Regions from separate parts of the Yersinia sp. 2541 StPb PI genome, predicted to be linked through region 1. Evidence: predicted binding sites of a transcription regulator. Region 1 holds the regulator's gene; each other region holds the start of a gene.

Region 1 (11,054 bases):
CGCTTTACCGAAACTCATATATTAACCAACGCCGACTTTGATTGGCTGGAAGAAAGTGCATTAAGACCCGCCAGCAAAGGGGATGCTCCCTGCGCTTTAACCTCATCGGGCATATTCACTTACCTGAATACCAGTGAAATGAGTTTAGCTGAGAAATTTTTTGGGCCGTTACGTGATAATGTCGCCGCCTCAAGAACCTCCGGAAAATTTTTGCATCAGATTCTTGAACAATTTAAGGCCGAGGGTATTCAAACAGATGTGTCAATATTTCAGAAAAATCTAAGAGACCCTCTGAGTTCCTTTAATCAAGCAATCGAATCATTTCCGGAGAGAGTAAATGTTTATCCTTTGGATTTGAATGCGATAAAAATGGAAATTAGCAGTTTAAAACCTGGCGAAAGTATGATGTTTTTTCCTGAGCGAGCACATGTGATTACCATAGTGCAGACCGCCAACAAAGAAGGGTTGTACGTTTTTGATACAAATTTAATGAATGTAGAACAGCTGAAGTTAATGGATCCTAGGGTAAGAAAGTTCTATAAAGACCTGGTTCCTGAACTGATCATCCAAGAAGACAAAAAATACCTTTCTGGGCAAGATGCAGCAGTGTTACTTGATATGTATTTCAGGTCATCCAGTGAACGTAATAATACTGGTGCTGCAATTATCCGTTATAAGGGACGGACTGCCCAAGCTCATCAATAATAAAGAACAGCGTAATAAAACGACTTCATTTTGTGGGGGGTAATAAAAAGCAACCTGATGTCGCTGGGGAGCTAATCTGCGCTACAATGCCCCCTTATCTACGAATTAGCGGGGGGCGATATTTTCTTCCCAGCAGGGAGCAAACTGCATGTCTACCGGCGATGCATCAATTATAAAACCTATCCAATGGTGTGCCATTGAGCAGCCGAATTTACCAACTGCTATCGCTGATTGGTTGATGGAGTTGGGGTCGATGACCCGGCGTTTTGAGCAGCATTGCCAACGGGTTCATGTCGAACCCCAGCGAGAATGCTTTATTACGCGTAATGAGTTAGGGGAAGATGCGGAGCACTTACCTGTAAGCGAACGCTATTGGCTGCGGGAAATCATTTTGTGTGGTGATAATGAGCCTTGGCTGCTTGGTCGCACGGTTATCCCCGAGCAGACACTGTCTGGGCCGGATAGGGCGCTGGTGGATTTGGGCACCCTCCCACTCGGGCGCTATTTATTTGGTGGGGACAATTTAAGCCGTGATTATATTCAAGTGGGGCGGCAGAATGAACTTTGGGCGCGCCGCTCATTGCTGCGTCTGTCAGGCAAACCCCTGTTACTGACGGAAGTTTTTTTACCGGCCTCGCCACTGTATTCGGTTTAAGCCGTAGTAAGATTTTGGAGATGGATAAATTGAAGGGAAGTACTGTTCAGACCAAATGGCAGGCTTATTGCCGTTTAATGCGGATTGATAAGCCTATTGGCTCGTTATTGCTATTGTGGCCGACGCTGTGGGCATTATGGCTGGCAGGGCAGGGTATCCCAGAAACCAAAATACTGATTGTGTTTGTGTTGGGTGTGTTTTTTATGCGTGCGGCTGGTTGTGTCGTCAATGATTATGCTGACCGAAATATTGATGGCTTTGTAAAACGCACCGCATCCCGCCCGTTACCCAGTGGCATTATCAGTGAACGAGAGAGCAAAATCCTGTTTGTCGTTTTGGTACTGCTCTCGTTTGGTCTGGTGTTAACCCTTAATAGCATGACCATTTGGTTATCATTGGCAGCACTGGCGTTAGCCTGGATTTATCCGTTTATGAAGCGGGTCACTCATCTACCCCAAGTGGTATTAGGCGCAGCTTTTGGTTGGTCAATTCCGATGGGATTCGCTGCGGTGAGTGAGAGCTTACCCTTGGTTTGTTGGCTGTTATTGCTGGCGAACATCTGCTGGACCGTCGCTTATGACACGCAATACGCAATGGTTGATCGCGACGATGACCTGAAAATTGGAGTTAAGTCCACGGCGATTTTATTTGGTCAACATGACAAGCTGATTATAGGTTTACTGCAACTGGCTACACTGGTGTTGATGGTTGCTATCGGCTGGCTGATGGGGTTGGGCGGCGCATTCTATTGGTCAATCCTGCTGGCGGGTGCCTTGTTTATCCACCAACAAAAGATGATTGTGCAGCGTGACCGCGACGCCTGCTTCCGTGCGTTTTTGAATAATAATTACGTAGGGCTGGTGTTGTTTTTAGGGATTCTGATTAGTTATTGGCAGTAAATACGTTTCTGGAAAACAGTCAAAAAAATGGCCAGATGATGAATCCGGCCATTTTTGTTTAGCGGCTTGAGGAATCAATCTTCCGATTTATCCTCTGCCTCGGATTCTGGCCGTTGATTGCTGGTTTCGGCTGGCATACTGACACTCTCGATAGTCAGTTTCACTTCCGGCGTCATCAACGCACTCAGCATATTGTAAACTTCCAACGTATGTTCCTGAACCGCGTCACCACTGTCACTGATATATCCCTCTTCACGCAAGGTACCGACCAGTGTTGAAAATACCGCTTTATCGAAGAATTCTGGTGCGTTAATCCCGTGCAGAACAGACAATCGCTGCGCCATGATACGGCTCTCTTTCTCCAGCGCTCCACGGTTAATGCTCGGATTGGCACTGAGCAGCGACAGGGTAATCGCGTATCGTTGCAGGGTTTCCCGCACACCGGCGGCCAGTAATTGCAGTGGGCGAATTCGGGCCGGATTCAGCACTAGTTCGGTCCCTTTGTCACAAATCAACTGCTGGCGGGCCAGTTCATCTATCAGCGTGTCCAGCGTCTGTGGTAACTGCTCTTTGCTGTAATGCAGGAACAGTTCAGCTTTCAACATCGGATAAATCATACTGATTTGGCGCAACAATTCGTCACGGGTAATGCGGCGGTGGTACATCACCATGCTGGCTATCAGTGACGGTAGCATCAGTAAGTGCTGGATATTATTGCGATAATAGGTCATCAGCACGGCTTGTTCCCGTGGCAGGATGATAATGTCACCAATGTTGTCTTTCTCCACCTCAAACTTATTCATATTCAAGGCGTGATTAAGTAACTCTTCCGGTGTTTTATCCGGCACAGTGACATCTTTCGCATAAGGCACATTACGCATCAGTTGCAGATAGCAATCAAGTTGCTCAAGCAACTGCTCACGGGTGAGTGAACGCTGACGTGAGGCTAACAATGCGGTAGAACACAAGTTCATGGCATTCGCTGCTGCCGCATTATTTATTCTCACCATGATCTTACCGGCCAAATCATTTACCGCCGGTGTCAGCCAGCTTGGGCGCTGAGCTTCAATCGGATCAATGGCATCACGCCATTGCGGTACATTGGTGTTCAGATAGGTGGTCAACGGGATCGGTTCACCAAAGTTGACATAGCCCTGACCGAGGTTACGCAACTTACGCAAGCCCCGCAGCATCTGCAACAGGCTCTCTTTCTCTTTGGTCGCACCACGCAGCTCTTTGGCATAGGTACCCACTTCCATCACATGTTCGTAACCGATATAAATCGGCACCAAAGTGATTGGACGTGAGCCACCACGCAACATCGCCTGAATGGTCATCGACAGTGTGCCAGTTTTTGGCTCCAGCAGGCGGCCGGTACGTGAGCGGCCTCCTTCAACAAAGTATTCAACTGAATAACCACGGGTGAACAGTTCACCTAAATACTCGCGGAAAACCGTTGAATAGAGTTTGTTGCCTTTAAAGGTGCGACGAATAAAGAACGCGCCCAAACGGCGGAAGATAGGCCCGGCAGGCCAGAAGTTAAGGTTAATCCCGGCGGCAATATGCGGCGGCACCAGCCCTTGATGATAAAGCACGTAGGAGAGCAGCAGATAATCCATATGGCTGCGATGACAAGGCACATAGACGATTTCATGGCCATCTTGCGCCAACTGCCGCACCCGTTCTGCATTATGGACGTTAATACCTTGATACAAACGGTTCCACGTCCAGCTCAATACTCTGTCAGACAGGCGCACGGCTTCATATGAGAAGTCGGCTGCGATCTCTTCCATCAGCGTAATGGCATTTTGCTGTGCTTTCTCATGGGAGATTTTCTTGGTCCGCGCTTCATCGGCGACGGCCTTTTCAATCGCCTTTGATGTCAGCAACTTTTTGAACAGATCCTGCCGGGCAGGCAGACTAGGGCCAACCGCTGCCAGGCGTTGACGGGAGAAGTGCATCCGCGCTACGCGAGCCAGTTTGTGGGCGATAGTTTTATCGGTACCGTGCTCGCTGGCCATCCTGCGCAGTGAAACTGTGGTAGAGAAACGCACAAAACTATCGCGACCCAGCCACAATACCGCGAAGAATTTTTGCACTCCGTTAAGCACGCGCAGATGGGGTGTTCCGTGGCCTTCACGCCCCGGCGAACGACCAAACATCACGGAAACCGGTAACATCTGGATATCTAACTCGGGATTATTGCGGTGCAAATCCAGATAGTCGTGGAACAGCTTTACCGATTCCTGTTTAGGCGCGTAGTAGCGAAAGACCCGCGGGCCATTATCGATAAACACATGGCTGGGCAGTTGCACTCCATCGATTTCCAATGGAATCAATGGGTCGGGCAGGTCTTGTGCTTGACACTGCGCTCGCAAAGTCAGCAAATCAGCCTTAGAATTGTAAGGCAAAACGTACAGAATAGGACGAGAGGGGTCTAGCCCTAACTCAGTCACAGGGTCTGCCGGAATAACCTTGCTTTTTACCAACATTTTAAGTGGTAAATTCAATAACTTATAATATATTTTACGCCAACCTGACATAACTACATGAAGCCTCTTGTTAGCAATTCGTCGCAAGGATACCAGAAACTGGTTTTGAGATCTGTGGTGATAAGACAACAGAAAGCGGCAAAAATCATCATTAACTTAAGATAAAGGCAATAAAACATGGCGAATCAATCAACAGGGCTGGCCCGAGTCTATAAAGCGGCCGGTTATTCTGTGAAAGGCTTAACGGCTGCCTGGAAAAACGAAGCGGCATTTCGTCAGGAAGCTGTTGCTGCCATAATCGCTATCATACTGGCCTTCTGGCTGGATGTAGATGCTATCGCACGCCTTTTATTAATTGGTAGCGTGGTTTTAGTGATAATTATCGAAGTCATTAACAGTGCGATTGAGGCGGTAGTGGACAGGATTGGCAGTGAGTTCCATGAGCTATCGGGCCGCGCCAAAGATATGGGGTCCGCGGCGGTATTCCTCGCTATCTTGTTAGCGTTATTTGTTTGGATAACCGTACTTTGCCAGCATGCCGGTTAATGTTATGACGAACAATGCCGCAGAAATAAGCTGTGATTAATCCCTGTTTTTATTCACTCTTTGGTTCCCAACACCCGCTTACCTGTATATACTCACAGCAAGACTGTATAAACAAACAGGGGGCGGAATGAAAGCACTTACTACCAGACAGCAAGAGGTTTATGACCTGGTTCGCGATCACTTAGCGCAAACCGGCATGCCACCGACCCGTGCCGAAATTGCGCAGCGTCTGGGGTTTCGCTCTCCTAACGCCGCTGAAGAGCATTTAAAAGCACTGGCCCGTAAAGGCGTCATTGAGATTGTTTCTGGCGCTTCCCGTGGCATTCGTTTGCTGATGGAAGAAGAAGATGGCCTGCCACTGATTGGTCGGGTTGCCGCAGGTGAACCTTTGCTGGCACAGCAGCATATCGAAGGGCACTACAAAGTAGACCCATCAATGTTTAAACCGAGTGCAGATTTTCTGTTGCGGGTTAATGGGATGTCGATGAGAGATATCGGTATTCTGGATGGCGACCTATTAGCGGTGCATAAAACGCAAGATGTGCGTAACGGGCAAGTTGTAGTGGCACGAATTGATGATGAAGTGACGGTAAAACGCTTGAAAAAACAAGGTAATATCGTACAGCTTTTGCCAGAAAATAGTGAGTTCCAACCGATTATTGTCGATCTGCGCGAACAAAGCTTCACCATTGAAGGATTGGCCGTCGGTGTTATCCGTAATGGTGACTGGATCTAACATTAGCGTTTTATATTGAACTGATAAGCCGTTCCTGCTCAGGAGCGGCTTTTTATTATTAATGACCCCATTAAACGATTCAGACGCCCAAATTAATTGACGTTGCAGGCAGGCAGCCGCAAAGAAGCTCGCTAATTCCGATCAATGCTAACGACAAGTAGATGATTTGGATGACAAATCTGCGGGGAGAAAATTTGAATGCTGCTTGCTGCGGCCTCTCAGAGGTGATGTCTGGGAAGGGGCCAAGTAACAAGTACAGCTAGCCTGCTACAGCTCCAAGTATGGAAAAGTTATTTAGATTGAGACGATTCCGACAATAAGTTATTACCTACTGTTTTAACTGAATAATATCAGTGCTTATTTTTACTTTATAGCTATAATCTCAGTGATTAATATTATCCTGACTTTAATTGCTAGTATCCTCTGCTATAATTATTCGTACGGTAAGCGAAACAACGAAGTTTAATTTTAAATTATGACTGTGAGTGACTAATTTAAATGTGGTTGTTTTTATCAATAGAGAACGTTTATCGTATTGAATTAAATAAACTGACTAATCCCAAGGTAACGGAGATATTATGAATAAAGATCAAGCCGACGGTAACTGGAAGCAGTTTAAAGGTAAAGTGAAAGAAAAATGGGGCAAGCTGACTGACGATGACTTAACGGTAATCGAAGGTAAGCGTGACCAGCTAGTGGGTAAAATCCAGGAGAAATACGGCTATCAGAAAGAGCAAGCCGAGAAAGAAGTCAAAGCCTGGGAAGACCACAGCAAATATCGCTGGTAACAGCATTAAATGGAATTAAACTGATATTGATATAAATTAATCGGGTCTCTCGTTTCATAGAATATGCATTGTTAATCAACCCCGTCTAGTTATTGGTGTATCAACTCCAATTATACTGAAGCGGTGAGGTTATTTTAATAAAAGCTATTCTAGCTCACCTGTATTTATATCTACATCTGCACAAGGACGTGCCTTATTATTAATTATTACCCTGTCGCATTGCTCGCGGCAGTCTACTTTTTGCTAACCGATATATACCCACCAGGGATCTCTATCTATACCCTAAATAATTCGAGTTGCAGGAAGGCGGTAACCGATTTGTACAGCATTTATGCTAGCCCGCTGGGTGAGCCTCAAGGATGAGGCTCATTAATCCCGATGAGCTTACATGAGTAAGTGATTCGGGTTATTGAGAGCAGCCAACACACATGCAGCGTGAAGTATGACGGGTATAAGGCAAAAGTAATTGGAGAGCAGCTAACATTGCTGCAACTTCAATTAGGTACGCAGCTATTTCTTTTTAGTAACAATAGAGTGGTCATGGTCACAATGCTCATGGCTTTCGCATGCTTCAACTTCCCCGCATTCAGCACATAAACCGTGCGCTTCAACCACACTGTGACGCAGCACAAAACCTGATTGTTTTGCTAACTGTGACAATGCCTCTTCAATGCCCACGGTGGTGCGTTCAGTGACTATTTTGCACCGATCACAGATAAATAGCGCTGAAGTATGGGTTGGCTCTTCAAAATGATGACATAGCACATAACTATTAGCTGACTCGACGCGGTGAATAAACCCTTGCTCCAGCAAAAAATCCAATGCGCGATAAACAGTTGGAGGCTTGGCTTGTGGCTCAGACACACGCAACAAATCCAACAGGTCATAGGCACTGATTGCGCCAGGTTGTTGTGCCATTAAGCGTAGTACTTCAAGACGTTGCGGTGTCAGCCGGACGTTACGTTGTTGACACAGACTTTCAGCCTGAGCCAGCAGCTTTTCCTCATCGATAGGTTTCATGATATCCATCCCGCAGCATTTGAATTGAAATGATTTTACCATATTTAGCGTTAATCGCCGATAGGTGAAAAAACGAGGGGAAGGTGGGTATCACACTTTTGTTAATTCACAGGATTCGATGACAGAACGATCAGTCGTAGAGTTCAATTATCACACAGGCAGCTATGGTCAGCTTCTATGGTATAATTACTCATTCCATCCCTTTGTAGGGTTCGCTCGGCGGGCAACTTTAAAGGGTATTTGATGAAATAATAACCGATGAAATCACCGTAAATGCACGCAGCCCAGACTTTTTCCAGCACCCCGGCCAATAAGCCACACTACCCTCTACAACGTTTTTCCGTCGCGCCGATGCTCGATTGGACCGATCGTCATTGCCGTTATTTTCATCGTTTGTTAACCAAGCAGACCTTGTTATATACCGAAATGGTCACCACCGGTGCCATTATTCATGGTAAAGCTGACTATCTGGCTTATAGCGAACAGGATCATCCGGTGGCACTGCAACTTGGAGGCAGTGACCCGCAGGCGCTGGCCCATTGTGCCAAATTGGCTGAACAACGCGGCTACAATGAAATAAACCTAAATGTGGGTTGCCCGTCTGATCGGGTACAAAATGGTCGTTTTGGCGCTTGCCTGATGGGTGAGGCTGAACTGGTCGCTGACTGCATTAAAGCTATGCGCGATGTGGTTTCTATTCCTGTCACCGTTAAAACTCGTATCGGCATTGACCAACTGGATAGCTATGAGTTCTTATGCGAGTTTGTGCAAACGGTGGCGGACCGTGGCGAATGCGATATCTTTACCATTCATGCTCGCAAAGCCTGGCTCTCAGGGCTTAGCCCGAAAGAGAACCGTGAAGTGCCACCGCTGGATTATGAGCGGGTTTATCAGCTCAAGCGTGATTTCCCAACACTGACTATTGCCATTAATGGTGGTGTGAAAACGCTGGCTGAAGCCAAAGAGCATCTTAAACATCTTGATGGGGTAATGATGGGCCGTGAAGCCTACCAAAATCCAAGCATTTTGACCCAAGTGGATCGCGAACTATTTGATGTAAATGCCCCAGTGGTCGATAGCATTAAGGCGATTGAAGCGCTTTATCCTTATATCGAACAGGAGTTGTCTCGCGGCGCTTATTTGGGCCACATCACCCGGCATATTCTTGGGATTTTTCAGGGAATTCCTGGTGCGCGTCAATGGCGTCGCCATCTAAGCGAAAATGCCCATAAGCCTGGTGCTGGCGTTGCTGTAGTAGAGCAAGCCTTAGCGCTGGTCACTCGGCCTTATACCCTTCGTCCTTGAAGTCGCAGGGTTGTTAGCTACGCTAGTGACTCGGCCCATCCGGTGGGCCTCGCAAGGCGAGGCCGCTGCAAGCAGCGTTCAAATCACTTGACTGTGTAAGCTCATCGGGATGCGTTCACTTGCTGCCTACCTGCGACGCCAATTACTTTGAGTATAATAGAATAGTAAATTAGCTATAAGTTAGTCAAATTGACCATGCCTATCCATTTTTCTGGTAGGTATTAATATTACTTAATCATTAAATTCAATGAATTAGCTGATATGTTAAAGTTGGCATGCTTCTTGTAATACTTCTTATAAAATTCCCGATTTGTTCGTTATATTTAATGATGTGGTTGTGGGACATACACAATTATTAAGGAGCCAGCCATGTTTGAAATTCTCTTTGTTATCGGCTTTTTTATCATGCTGATGGTAACCGGTATTTCCCTGTTAGGGATCTTCGCTGCATTACTGGTGGCTGCTGCTTTTATGATGGTAGGGGGCTTATTCGTCATGATGATTAAGCTGCTACCTTGGTTGATTCTGGCGGTTGTGGCCGTCTGGATATGGCGTTCGATGCAGAAACCGATAGTCCGGCGTTACTAAAATTTCCCTTTCTTGCGGTAGCGATCACAGCCTGAAAGATTAGTGGGGCGAATCAGAGGGAAAACGTATTTTTTCTCGGGCGTGCTTGCTAGGATGCTAACCGATACGATTTGGTATCGCATTTTCATCCCTGCCAGAGGTAAAAATAGCCGTATAAACGGCAGTTAGCTCTGACAGAATACGCTGCTGTACCCCTACATGTGCATCAAAGAAAGCGTTGTAAAGAAGGGCTCCCTAATCGGAGCCCTTTGTTTTTTCAACAATATTACCTTAGGAATGGCCAAACAACTCAGGGTATCAGCAAGCTGGATCCTGTGGTCTGGCGGCTTTCTAGGATTTGATGGGCACGGTGAGCATCACGCAACGGGAATTGCTGTGCTTTTGCCACATCGACATTAATGGCTCCGCCAGCAATCAGTGAAAACAGTTCGTGGCTGGCACTTGCTAACTCTTGCCGATTGGTGACATAAGTGTTGAGGGAGGGGCGAGTAACATATAGCCCGCCTTTTTGGTTCAGGATGGCAAGATCTACTCCTGTCACTGGGCCGGAGGCATTACCGAAACTCACCATCAAGCCTCTGCGCTTAAGGCTATTAAGCGAATCCAGCCAGGTACTTTTCCCAACCGAGTCATACACCACACCCACTTTCTCGCCATTAGTCAGCTCTGCCACCCGCTCGGCGATATTTTCTGTACGATAGTTAATCGTGGCCCAGGCGCCAGCGGCTTTTGCCAATTCGGCCTTTTCATCAGAGCCAACACTGCCGATAAGCTTAGCACCAAGCGCTTTCGCCCACTGGCAAGCAATTAGTCCGACACCACCCGCCGCCGCATGGAATAGGAATACCTCACCCGGTTTTATCTCGTGGGTTTGGCGCAACAGATAGTGGACGGTCAGCCCTTTGAGGAATGATGCTGCGGCCTGCTCGAAAGAGATGTTGTCAGGAAGTATGGCAATCTTCTCTGCCGCAACATTATGCACTTCGCTGTAAGCCCCGAGAGCTGATTGGGCATATACCACCCGGTCACCGACATTGATTGTGTTAACCGACGAACCAACTTTAGTGACAATTCCCGCCGCCTCTGTTCCCAACCCACTGGGAAACTGTGATGGTGAATAAAGCCCACTGCGAACATAAGTATCGATATAGTTAATACCGATCGCTTTGTTTTCTACCTGAACTTCATGTGCTGCAGGGTCAGAAGGGGTAAAGTCAAGGTATTGCAACACTTCCGGCCCGCCAGTGGTACTGAATTGGATATGCTTTGCCATGGTAGCTCCTATAGATAGGTGTATTTTCACCCTACAGGGTTCTGCAC
Region 2 (6,731 bases), 1.4 Mb from region 1:
GTCCCCGTCGGCGTAACCGTAATGGCAAATTGCTTCAGATTACCGCTGGCACTTTTAGGTGTCAGTTCAAAATCATCGCCTTTCTGCTTAACATTGTACTGTTTCCAGTCATCCGGGTTGTTGCGGGTAATCAGCATAAACGGAGTGTTACCGGTTGCATTCTTCAACCAGGTTGCCGTGGCCTGCTCAACAAAGGGGTTGTAGAACCACAAGGTTTCCCCGTCTGAGATAAGTACGCTTTCATCCGGTGAGGTCATATGCCAGTTAAACAGATTTGGCCGTTTCACCCATAGCTCCCCTTCACCTTCCTGCACCGTCGCGCCATCAGCGCTGGTCACTTTTTGCGAGAAATTAGCATGGAAACTGTTCACCTTACTCAGACGACCTTGCAAATCGGTACTTACATCCGCCAGAACTGAAGCTGAAATTAAACCCGATAACAGACAGCAAGCAACAAGCAGTTTTTTCATTATTCTAAATACCTTATAAAATTCTCTGATAAATACGGGGTTATGCTTCTTTGCATAAGGGCCGCAAAGCGGCCCTGTCTATACCCGTCATCTTTCAAGATGCAGGGGTGTTAGCTGCCATCACTCACCCAACTCATTGAGTTATCTCAACTCCTTGGGGTCATTTCGTTGCCGCCTACCTGCAACTCGAAATCTATTGGGTATATGTTAACTTCCTCAGAGCAAAATATGACTACTCATGTGGCGGCGGGGCCAACACTTCACGATTACCATTATGGCCCGGCGTACTCACAATCTGCTGGGCTTCCATCTGTTCGATAATACGTGCAGCACGGTTATACCCAATACGGAATTGGCGCTGCACGCCAGAAATTGACGCCCGGCGTTTCTCTAACACAAAGCTCACGGCCTGATCAAACAGTGGGTCCAGCTCTTCATCACTGTCCAATCCAAGACTACCGCCTTCCCCTTCTTCACTACCACTAAGAATGCTCTCAATGTATTGAGGACGACCTCGGGCTTTCCAATCATTAACCACGGCATGCACTTCTTGGTCACGGACAAAGGCACCGTGCACACGTACCGGAATCGAAGAGTTTGGTGCCATATACAGCATGTCCCCCATCCCCAGCAGTGATTCCGCGCCGCCCTGATCGAGGATAGTCCGTGAGTCGATTTTACTGGAAACCGTAAATGCGATACGGGTTGGAATGTTAGCTTTTATCAAACCGGTGATGACATCTACCGATGGACGCTGGGTAGCCAGCACCAGATGGATACCGGCAGCACGGGCTTTCTGTGCCAGACGTGCTATCAACTCTTCAACTTTTTTGCCCACTGTCATCATTAAATCGGCAAACTCATCCACCAGCACCACGATATAAGGCAGTTTCACCAGCATCGGCGGTGAGATGTCCATGCTATCGGATGGCTTCCAGAATGGATCAGGGATTGGCCGCCCCATAGCTTCAGCCTGAGCTACGCGCTCGTTATAGCCTGCGAGATTACGCACGCCCAGCGCCGACATCAATTTATAGCGCCGTTCCATCTCGCCGACACACCAGCGCAATGCATTTGCGGCATCCTTCATATCAGTAACCACTTCGGTTAGCAGATGAGGAATGCCTTCATACACCGATAACTCCAGCATTTTCGGGTCAATCATGATAAAGCGCACCTCATCTGGTGTGGCTTTATACAAGATACTGAGGATCATCGCGTTCACCCCAACCGACTTACCAGAACCGGTAGTACCGGCCACCAGCAAGTGTGGCATTTTGGCTAAGTCTGCCACCACCGGCTGCCCGGCAATATCTTTACCAAGCACAATAGCAAGCGGAGAAGGGTTATCACGGAATTTGGCACAGTCGAGCACTTCCCTCAGGTAGACCGTTTGACGATGCTTATTCGGCAATTCAAGCCCGACATAAGGTTTGCCCGGAATAACTTCTACTACACGCACAGCGATAGCTGATAGAGAACGGGCCAAATCGCGGGAAAGATTGGAAATGCGCGACGCTTTAACACCTGGAGCCAAATCCAACTCAAAGCGAGTAATGACTGGCCCTGGAGAAATACCCACTACTTCCGCTTTTACCCGATAATCACCTAAACGTGCTTCAACCAGACGAGCCGTTTGCTCTAAAGCAAACATATCAACTGGTTCTTCCTCCGCTGGCGGAGAAGAAAGTAAATCAAGCGTAGGCAGTGGTGTGGTCGGTTTAATCAACGGCTGATCATTACGCATCAGGAACGGGTGAATCAAGCTGTCCATTGCTGGCGTTGGTTGCACGGGGGCGACAGGTGGTACCGGTATTGTTGGCTCAACAGCAGACGGGGCTATTGCCGGAGCATGTGCTGTTGTCGGTGCATAAGTAGGCGTTGCCGCAGACTGCGTATAGGGTGCTGGCACCGATGTGACTTGCCCTGAATGCGTTTGATGCACTGATGGCTGCTGATATTGCGCTGGTTGCTCAGGCGAAATAGCGTCTGGAGAAGCGGCGGGTTCCCCTTCATCAACATAGGGAGAAAGCGTGAACAAGGGCTCACGAGGGCTATCATCAACAAGATCTGCGACCGGCGAGAATGTATAGGCGCGGCGGATATCAACAGGCTGCATTCCTTCTGCGACACTGTTTTTGTGATGAGTAGAGTCTTCGTGATGAACAACGTCTTGGTGCTGAACCGCCCCATAACGATGCTGTTGTTGTGCTGCGAATGCCTGCCGTAATGCGGCTTCTTCTAAAGCTTGCTCATCTTCTGGCTCAGGGGCGGTGAACGTATTACCCCCTGCGTCTGATGATTGCTCGTAACGCTCGGATTGCTGGTCGGCAAACGCTTTACGCAAGATAGCCTGCTGCAACGCATCATCATCTGCTGATAGAGGCTCGCTGTCGAACGACGCTGCAGTAACCTGAGGATTTTGCGCTTCTTGTTCGCGTTGTTCCTGTTCCGCCATACGTTGTGAAGGCAACTTGATACCGTAAGAGGCCAACTCACGCCGCGTTGGAATACGCACAGGGTTAGGCCGTGGTAACTCAGGACCGATACCCTGTTTTACCTGAGAACCGGTGTCACTAGTAGCAGTAAATGCTGGCATAAACGTCGCTGCTGCACTCGCAGCGGCGATGGCTGTTCCCGACAAACCGTGATGAGACAATGGGTTATTTGACAAGCTGCTATTGATCAATGGGTCACTAATCAGTGGATCACTGGCCGAACTTACTGCGGCCAAACCATCAAGGGCACGGCCAAAACCAGTGTTCGCATTAGGAACACTATCGACCTGATCACTATGGCGCTGTGCTGTTGAGAAATCGAACGGCGAATGGCTGACAGGTGCAGGTGGTACATCCCATGCCCCCATTTGTGGCTCTGGTCGCTCAACAGGCGTGGCAACGCGAGTCTGAACCGGTGATGGCGTCTCTTGCGGAATTTCAAACGAATATAACGGCGGTGTCGCTGTCGAGTTAGCCGTCATCGGTGCCGTGCTATGGCTGCTAACAGACTCGGCTATCACCTCAGGAGCAGGTTGATAGTCATCATCTGTTGCCCGCAGGCTGCTTAATAGAGGATCATAGTCGCCATTGGACCCCGGCGCTGGGGATAAGGCCGGCTCAGGCGCATTGGCGATGGCGTCGGTTGCTGATGGCGCGGAGAATAGCACGTCGTCATCAGCATGAGCCGCAGATGCCGCAAGTGCGGCGCTAGCCGCGCCTACTGCTAGCGCTTTATTTGAAGCCGCCCGCTGCTCTTGTTCAGCAACGTCGGAATCTTCAACCTGATAATCGTCATCTTCATCGTCATAGCGTTCTTCACGACGTGAGCGATTAGTCATAAATGTCAGTGAGCCTAAGACCACTCCGCCAATTTTCTCAGCAATGACCAACCATGACCAGCCGGTAAACAGCGTCAGGCCAACAGCCCAGATACAGAGCAATGTCAGTGTTGCACCGACACCATTGAACCACGGCAACATGGCATTACTGAACAAACTGCCAATTACCCCACCAGAGGCAAAGTAATAAAGATCGTCAACATTCAATGCAGCCAGGCCACATGACGTTAAAATCAGGGCTAATGTGCCAATCAGACGTAAAGAAAGAGCAAAGTAATCAACGTGTTCATTGGCATCGCGCTGACGGAAAGCCGCCCAGCACAACATCACCATAATCACAGGGATTGCGTAAGCCAAAACACCAAAGGTGAAGAACAGTGTATCGGCCATCCAGGCACCAATACCCCCACCAAGATTGTGGATAGGCTCATGCCATGCAGTTTGGGACCAGCTTGGGTCCGAAGGATTAAAACTGAGCAGCGCCGCCATCAGGTAGGCTGCCAAAATTGTTACCACAATCAAAACCGCCTCAAGTAAACGACGCCCGCTGCTGAGTTTTTTCAGGGTAACTTCTTTATCTTCTGTATATTCCTGGCTCAAGAAAGGCTCTCCAGGTTCCTGTTAACTGGTATGAGTGACAACGCCGAGAACCCTCCCGGCGTTGAAACTGTATGAATAAACAGGAGTGTAACCAAATTACTCAGGTTTTGCACCTGCCTGTTTACCGCGTTTTAATGACTAGGCGGTTACTCTGCTTCACTTCTTCCATGACCACATAGGTACGAGTGTCATTGACGCCCGGCAGGCGAAGCAAGGTCTCACCGAGTAATGTACGGTAAGCAGACATATCAGGTACGCGGGTTTTCAACAAATAGTCGAAATCGCCGGAAACCAGGTGACACTCTTGAATTTCCTCAAGATTTTTAACAGCGGCATTAAATTGCTCAAACACATCCGGAGCGCCACGATTCAGAGTAATCTCAACGATAACCAGCAGCGATGCATCCAAATACTGTGGATTAAGCAGTGCGGTATAACCTTGGATGAAACCCTGACGCTCTAAGCGGCGAACTCGTTCCAAACATGGTGTTGGTGATAATCCTACTCGTTTTGAAAGCTCAACGTTAGAGATACGCCCATCCTTTTGTAATTCATTCAGGATGTTACGATCTATACGATCAAGCTCTTTCCCCGGGCGTTTTTTATTATCTATCATCTTATAGTCTCTCTTAATTTCCTTGAGTCTGTGACATGCTCTCATCGTGCTTATACTTCGAGCCTGCTACAGACAACGACCCGCAGCCTGTTTTATGCAAATATATCAACACGTTGTTATCTCACACCCTGTCTGTCCAACTGTATGCGAGGTACTCGATGATTATTAGCGTTGAGGAAGAGATAGCACATCACGAACCGCCGTAGAAACTCCCCCCTACAGTTGTTCGAGAACTTACTTCACACGCCATCCAGCATTAATCGAAAACGTTCCAGGGTTTTCGCTTGGCATCACTGATACCAAATCTGAAATTTATGGCGCGCAGATAATTTCTTCTTCCTATGATGTTTTCGCAAATGCACAGCCGATTGTCAAAGTAAAAGAAGTTAAATCAGTAGAACGTGCCAGAATTAAAATCCCAGAGTGTTTCCCTTAGCTATTTTTTCGTCCTAAATTTGCTATAAAATGGTGCAAAAAGGTGGTTTTGTGTCATGGCTATTTTTTGCTCAATCGGCTTGCAAGCCACATTTTTTATAGGGTCAAAGCTTTTCAGCGCGAATTGGCGCGTAACGTAAAAATTAATTTGGGTCCAATTTGCCCGCAGCCTGACGTCGCTTCACCGCTAACTGCCGATTCTTAATACATTTAGTTCATTAAATAGGCATCACCTATCAAACAAATCGCTAACAACATTTTTGTCTGCTTTTTTTAATGCCCAATTTTCCCTACAATCGCTAACATTGTCCGCCATTGTGGGAAAGAGGTATTCATGAGCACGGCTAAACATAGCAAATTGATTATTCTGGGTTCTGGCCCTGCGGGTTACACTGCGGCGGTTTATGCTGCACGCGCCAACCTGAAACCTGTATTGATTACCGGAATGGAGAAAGGCGGTCAGTTAACCACCACTACTGACGTGGAGAACTGGCCTGGTGATCCTGAAGGCTTGACTGGTCCTGCTCTGATGGAGCGGATGCATGAGCATGCAGAAAAATTCCAAACAGAGATTCTATTCGATCATATCAACTGCGTTGATTTGCAAAACCGCCCATTCCGCCTGTTTGGTGATGGTGCTGAGTACACCTGTGACGCGCTGATTATTGCTACAGGGGCTTCTGCCCGCTATCTGGGAATGGCGTCAGAAGAAGCCTTCAAAGGCAAAGGGGTCTCTGCCTGCGCGACTTGTGATGGTTTCTTCTATCGGAATCAGAAAGTGGCGGTAGTCGGTGGCGGTAATACTGCGGTTGAAGAGGCGCTGTATCTGGCGAATATCGCAGCTGAAGTTCATTTAATTCATCGTCGTGATAGCTTCCGCTCAGAGAAAATCCTGATTGATCGCCTGATGGAAAAAGTAAAAAACGGCAACATCGTATTGCACACTGATCGCACCTTGGACGAAGTTTTGGGTGATGATATGGGTGTCACCGGTGTCCGCCTTAAATCCACCAAAAACAGTGAGACAGAAGAGATTGCTGTTGCTGGCGTCTTCATTGCGATTGGTCACAGCCCAAATACCGCCATCTTTGATGGTCAGTTGGCACTGGAAAACGGCTACATCAAAGTTCAGTCAGGTCTGCAAGGCAATGCCACACAAACCTCCATTCCGGGTGTGTTCGCTGCGGGCGATGTTATGGACCATATTTATCGCCAGGCAATTACCTCCGCCGGTACCGGCTGTATGGCGGCACTGGATGCAGAACGCTATCTG
Region 3 (6,731 bases), 3.2 Mb from region 1:
ACCAAATCATCAATCACAATAAAGCCTTCGCCGTCACCTTCAGCACGTTTCAGGACTTTAAGCTCGCCTTGGTTATCATGGTTATAACTGGCGATGCAAACGGTGTCGACATAACGAATACCCAGCTCACGCGCCAGAATACCCGCAGGCACCAAACCACCACGGCTTACCGCAATAATCCCTTTCCATTGATCGGCTGGCAGTAAACGCTGTGCCAGTTTGCGGGCGTGAATTTGCAACATATCCCAGGTAACGACGTATTTTTCGCTCATAAAGTGTAATCCCAGCCAGTAAAGGAGTGGCTTGCCATGTATCAGAAGGGGAAAAAAGGTTGCGCGAGATTATAGTGAGCCAGCCGGATAAAAACCAGCAATTATCGGGTTAATTAATCGGGTCTAATGCGGTAATTGTGCGGCGAAACGCGCGTAATGCCGATGAAAGTGATATTCTCAAACCATCTCGCCATTCCGATGGCGGTTTGTCACTACCCTTAAAATCTTTAGTCATCAACCCGATAGCATCTCTGACATCTTCATCCTGAGGTTGCCGATATGAGCATGCTGTTACAGGAGACTTACAGTGTCTGAACTGTCTCAACTTTCGCCTCAGCCGTTGTGGGATATTTTCGCAAAAATCTGCTCAATCCCCCATCCGTCTTACCATGAAGAAGCGCTGGCGCAGCACATTATGACGTGGGCCAAAGAAAAAGGTCTGCACGCTGAGCGTGACAAGGTCGGTAATATCTTGCTGCGTAAGCCTGCTACCAAAGGGATGGAGAACCGTAAGCCAGTTGCGCTGCAAGCTCATCTGGATATGGTTCCGCAGAAGAATAATGATACGGTACATGACTTTACCAAAGATCCTATCCAACCATATATCGACGGTGAATGGGTTAAAGCCCGTGGCACCACATTGGGTGCGGATAACGGCATTGGTATGGCTTCTGCGCTGGCCGTATTGTCTGATGACAGCGTTGAACATGGCCCACTGGAAGTGTTACTGACCATGACCGAAGAAGCCGGTATGGATGGTGCCTTCGGCCTGCAACCTAATTGGTTGAAAGCCGATATTCTGATTAATACCGATTCTGAACAGGAAGGTGAAATCTATATGGGTTGCGCTGGTGGTATTGATTTTATCACCACTCTGGCCCTGAAGCGCGAAGCCGTTCCTGCTGGGTTCCAAACCCTGAAACTGACCTTAAAAGGCCTTAAAGGTGGTCACTCCGGTGCGGATATCCATTTAGGTTTAGGCAATGCCAACAAGCTGCTGGCCCGCTTCCTGTTTGAACACGCAAAAGATCTGGATCTGCGCGTATTGGACCTCAATGGCGGTACATTGCGTAACGCTATCCCGCGTGAGGGTTCGGTGATCCTGGCAGTTAGTGCAGATAAAGTCGATCAATTGAAAAGCCTTAGTCAGGCGTATCTGGCAACGTTGAAAAACGAGCTGGCGGCGGTGGAAAAAAATCTGGCACTCCTGCTCGAACCGGTATCCACTGAGACAAAAGCGCTGACTAAAGACACACAGCAGCGTTTAGTGGCACTGCTGAATGCCACGCCAAACGGTGTAATTCGCATGAGTGATGCCGTTAAAGGCGTGGTTGAGACCTCACTGAATGTCGGTGTGGTTACCATGAATGAGAACGAAGCAGAAATCATCTGTCTGATTCGTTCCCTGATCGACAGCGGCAAAGATTACGTGGTGAGCATGCTGACGGCAATTGGTCAGTTGGCTGGTGCACAAACGCTACCGAAAGGCGGTTACCCTGGCTGGCAGCCGGACCCAACCTCTCCTGTCATGGCATTGGTGCGGGAAACATACCAAAAACTGTTCAACAAAACACCGAACATCATGGTTATCCACGCGGGTCTGGAGTGTGGTTTATTCAAAAAACCTTACCCGGATATGGATATGGTGTCGATTGGGCCAACCATGACCGGCCCACATTCACCGGATGAACAAGTTCATATCGAAAGCGTTGGTCAATATTGGCAGTTACTGACCGCCCTGCTAAAAGCCATTCCAGAACGGGCATAAACAAATCTGATTGATCTTTATGTGATAACGGCGGTGCTTCGACCCGCCGTTTTTTATTGCATATACTATTCCCAACTAAGCAATAATTGCCGCTCAAGTTGTGGATCCAGTAAAGTGACATGTAGCCCTACCAAGCGAACTCCCCGCCCGGCTCGCCGTTCATTCCATGCAGTGCGCGCCACTTGTAGCAGATCAGTCTTATTCAGTTCCGGCCAGACATGCTCCTGCGTAGTTTGTTGAAAATCATGAAATTTCAATTTAATACCCTGACGCGCAATATGCAGATCCGGCCTCACTTTACGTAATCGAGTTTCCAGTTCAATATAAAGCTGTTCAATCAATGCCTCACAACTTTCCCAGTCATGAATATCTTCCGCCAGCGTTCTTTCAACACCGACCGATTTACGCAATCTGTCCGGGGATATTTCCCGCTCATCAATACCGTGGCTACGCTCCCACAACACATGACCGAATTTGCCAAAACGCTTTAATAGTTCAGCCTGCGGATAGTTTTGTACCTCGCCGCAAGTAACCAACCCGAGTTCTTGTAAACGTTTAGCGGTCACTTTCCCCACGCCAGGAATCTTACTCAACGGCAAATCATGCAGGAAAGGCTGAATCTGATTAGGGGTGATGACATATTGACCATTCGGTTTATTCAGATCTGACGCAATTTTGGCCAGAAATTTTATCGGGGCAATACCGGCGGAGGCGGTCAGACTCAGTTCATCAGAAATGGCTTGACGGATTTCCTGAGCAATTAAAGTGGCAGAACCACTGCATGCGGAGCAATCAGAAACATCCAGATAGGCTTCATCCAGCGAGAGCGGCTCAATCAGCGGGGTATAGCGAGCGAAAATTTCACGGATATGCAGCGACGCCTCTTTATAAGCCGCCATTCTGCCAGGAATAACTTTAAGCTGTGGGCAGAGTTTAAGTGCCATCGCCGTTGGCATAGCACTACGAACACCATAACGTCTGGCAGGGTAATTGGCCGTACTGATCACTCCACGCCGATCGCGGCTGCCGCCAATCGCGATGGGAATATCACGCAAACTGGGATCGTCGCGCATTTCCACTGCCGCGAAGAAGCAATCCATATCGACATGAATAATCTTACGCATGTTATCTTTCCCCAACCAAACCACTGTATAAGGATACAGTTAAATCGGAAAAATTCAAGATTATCCTAATCCTCAACCCGCCTCAGATTGCTTATCGGAGGCTAGCCTGCTAGCTGTTTACTCAGTCCTCTCCAATATCAGCAAGTCCCGCCGATAAAGCTGGCTAGACGGCCTAAATCCACATTACCTCTCGAAAGAATCACACCAGCCCGTTTGCCGCGCAGATCGAACTGATCACCAAACGCAACGGCTGCCTACAGGCAACCGCTGGGTTCAACCACAATCTTCATTTAGTGGTCGCTAAAAATAGAACTCTTCAATGACTTATCTTGCTGATGCCGTTCTAACGCCAGTTCAATCAGTGTTGTGATCAACTCTGTAGAACCGACTCCCGTGGCGCGCCAGAGTTTGGGGTACATACTGATATTAGTGAAACCAGGTAGTGTATTGATTTCATTTATAATAACGGTATTTTCTGGCGTTAAAAAGACATCTACCCGTGCCAGACCACGGCATTCAAGCGTACGAAACGCGGCTAATGCTACTGCGCGAATATTGTCGCTGGCTGCATTGTCTATCACTGCAGGGATAACCACCTGAGCACCGGTTTCATTAATATACTTGGTATCGTAGGAGTAAAATTCATCACTGACGACCACTTCACCACACAGGCTAGCTCGAGGGTTATCATTACCCAGTACCGCACATTCAATCTCGCGCCCAACAATAGCTGATTCAACTAATACCTTATGGTCAAAATCAAACGCAAGCGTAACAGCCTGCTGGTATTCAGCCGCATTGCGTACTTTACTCACCCCAACCGAGGAGCCTTGATTTGCCGGTTTGATAAATAAAGGTAAGCCAAGTTTTGCCGTTATCTGCTCAAAACTGTAATTATCTTTATTTGTCCGTGTCAGCGTAATAAAAGGGGCAATATTCAACCCGGCATCACGCAGTAACCGCTTGGTGAGATCTTTATCCATGCTGACCGCAGATCCCAGCACGCTGGACCCAACGAAGGGGATATTGGCCATGCGCAGCAAGCCTTGCAAAGAACCATCCTCGCCTAATGTACCGTGTACTATCGGGAAAATAACATCCAGTTGCGCCAATGCTGTGGCATTATCCGCCGCAATCAGTTGCTGGCGCTCTTGACCGGGAATCAACGCTACATTTCTGTTTGAGTGATTCAGGGAGATCAGCGCTGGATTCTCTGCATTTAACAAATAGCTGGATGCATCGTTAACATGCCATTTCCCCTGTTTATCAATACCCAGTAGCGTGACATCAAACTTTTCCTTATCAATCGCCTCTACGATGTTTTTAGCCGACTGCAACGACACTTCATGCTCAGCCGATTTACCACCAAAAATCACACCAACCCGCAATTTCGACACACAGTATTCCTTCTTAAAATCTGGCACTTAAAGGTGCAACAACCCAGTGAAATCTCACCTCACACTAATACAATCTTTGTCTGCTTAACTAATGGTTTTTAAGATTTATACAGAATTTTCTCACTCCGCGACAGGGAATAAACATCATCAATATCAGTATGTAATTCTATTGTTGATGAATACCACCCTATTTATTCATATCAAGATAACCACCGCGATGAGTCATAATTATCCTAATCAAAACACCAACTAATTACGTATATAACAGAATTGAATTCTGTTATTGGTTTTTTTTTGCATTTTGTCATTTATTTTTAATAAAAAACCATTAAATTCGACAAGGTCGAAAAATGTTAGTTATATGATTAACCTTCACCTCATAAAATTCATTATTAGATAATGAATGGAAACTATATATTATGCGAAATTATATAATGGCTACCCTACTCCTTTCCGCTACCTTTGTTGTTAACGCCCAATCTGTTACCCTTGCAGCGCCACAAATTATTGCCCACCGTGCAGGAACGGCTGATGCGCCAGAAAATACCTTACCGGCTATCGATAAAGCACTGTCTAATGGTGCTGACGCCATATGGATTACATTACAACTATCGAAAGATAATATTCCGGTATTGTATCGCCCTATAGACCTCAAAGAGTTGACAGATAAGTCCGGTACCATCTCAGGTTATACTGCACAACAACTGGCTAAAGTGGATGCGAGCGTTGCCTATGATAAGAAACATCATATTCAACCGAAGGCTGGCACACACACAGGTATTCCCACACTTGATGAAGTGCTGAAGAAGTATCCTGACACGACATTCTATCTGGACATTAAATCGCCCGATGCCAACCCAATAACCTTTGCCAAAGCCCTAAAAGAGACGCTTACCGCAACCAGCAAAGGAGAAAAAGATCGCTTCGCACGTACCCGAGTTTACTCTACGGATGATAACTATCTGGAAGCACTGGATAAAGTGAATGAAACCAGTGATATCTCACATAAAATCAATCGATTTGAAAGCCGCAAATTTACTCGGACTCAATTAGCTAATATTACGATGGATCATAAATGTGAATTGCCAGCAGATAATAAAGAACGTTGGTATGGTTTAGAGTTACATCGCAAAGTACAAGTGGTAGAAAAATACACGTTGGGCGAAGGGCGTTCTGATGCAGTATTAAGTTGGGATAAAGAGGCGATGGATTGTTTTAGAAGGAATACCAACGCACATATTATTTTCTTCGGCATCAATACTCCCGAAGATTATAAAAAAGCGAGGGAATTACAGGCAAATGGAGTTATGGTTGATTCTCCTGCACTTTTTAAAAGTATAGTGAGTAAGTAAGAATAAATAAGTAAAGAACAACCACAATGGTATAGACGTAAATCAGAAAATGAAAAAACAGCATTATCGACGTAGACTAATCAGCCACGAATAGCACTAAAGCGTAAATACCCCCCTGGTCAACACTGAGTTGGCTGGGGGGTTATGTCTAAATTTGCTTGTCGTGCATATAACCACGTTTTATACAGAATGCTCGGCATTAAAGCATCGTAATCTATAACACATCTTATAGGATACGGTATTGATCCAATTTTTTCTGGCGAGCGGCTTCCTTAGCCAAGCGCTTCTTACGAGAATCACAAGGCTCAGGGCAATCACATACTTTCTCCATCCCCAAACCCGTTATTCCTCCGCAACTGCCCTGTAAGGTTTTACGTTTTACGATATAACCTAACGACATCCCGCCGATGGCCAATAGAAAAAAGACAAAGGATGCGATAAAAACAGTCAACATATCCTCTCCTATCAAGGCCGTTTTTGCAGATAAGGTTTGAACGCATCAGAATAGCGTTCCTCAAAACCTTCATCGGTTTTTACTATCATAAACACTGGAATACCCAGTAAATTAGCGAGTGCCATCCCTCTTTCTGGCCCAAGGACATCTAACCCAGTCGACAGTCCATCTGCGGTCATACAGCTTGGGTCCAAAACAGTAATTGAGACTAATCGGTGGTTAATTGGTCGGCCAGTATCCGGGTCAATCGTATGTGAGTAACGCACACCATTCTGTTCAAAGTAATTACGATAATCCCCTGAGGTTGCTATCGCCATACGTCCAGGTTCGATAACCTCTTGAGCACTTTGCGCAGAACCTGCGA

The links. Region 1 encodes LexA, which represses DNA repair genes until DNA is damaged. Its sites were predicted from a motif close to TNCTGTATGTACATACAGNA; they were not measured.
Region 2: a site for LexA is predicted at 4,473-4,492, ahead of V1953_RS07635 (DNA translocase FtsK 4TM domain-containing protein). Genes of this name have one in related genera too.
Region 3: a site for LexA is predicted at 3,186-3,205, ahead of dinB (DNA polymerase IV). Genes of this name have one in related genera too.

The regions. Positions count from the first base shown of each region.
Region 1 covers NZ_JAZGQB010000001.1:372,284-383,337, forward strand. The annotation lists gene V1953_RS01590 (hypothetical protein) at 1-705, shown strand, start outside; gene ubiC (chorismate lyase) at 854-1,360, shown strand; gene ubiA (4-hydroxybenzoate octaprenyltransferase) at 1,390-2,259, shown strand; gene plsB (glycerol-3-phosphate 1-O-acyltransferase PlsB) at 2,334-4,802, opposite strand; gene V1953_RS01610 (diacylglycerol kinase) at 4,929-5,297, shown strand; gene lexA (transcriptional repressor LexA) at 5,425-6,033, shown strand; gene V1953_RS01620 (CsbD family protein) at 6,612-6,821, shown strand; gene zur (zinc uptake transcriptional repressor Zur) at 7,332-7,841, opposite strand; gene dusA (tRNA dihydrouridine(20/20a) synthase DusA) at 8,115-9,146, shown strand; gene pspG (envelope stress response protein PspG) at 9,516-9,734, shown strand; gene V1953_RS01640 (quinone oxidoreductase) at 10,024-11,007, opposite strand.
Region 2 covers NZ_JAZGQB010000001.1:1,730,806-1,737,536, reverse strand. The annotation lists gene lolA (outer membrane lipoprotein chaperone LolA) at 1-470, opposite strand, end outside; gene V1953_RS07635 (DNA translocase FtsK 4TM domain-containing protein) at 703-4,407, opposite strand; gene lrp (leucine-responsive transcriptional regulator Lrp) at 4,529-5,023, opposite strand; gene trxB (thioredoxin-disulfide reductase) at 5,793-6,731, shown strand, end outside.
Region 3 covers NZ_JAZGQB010000001.1:3,617,599-3,624,329, forward strand. The annotation lists gene gpt (xanthine phosphoribosyltransferase) at 1-272, opposite strand, end outside; gene pepD (beta-Ala-His dipeptidase) at 580-2,040, shown strand; gene dinB (DNA polymerase IV) at 2,106-3,164, opposite strand; gene ddlA (D-alanine--D-alanine ligase) at 3,455-4,561, opposite strand; gene V1953_RS16325 (glycerophosphodiester phosphodiesterase family protein) at 4,981-5,913, shown strand; gene nqrM ((Na+)-NQR maturation NqrM) at 6,140-6,367, opposite strand; gene V1953_RS16335 (FAD:protein FMN transferase) at 6,379-6,731, opposite strand, start outside.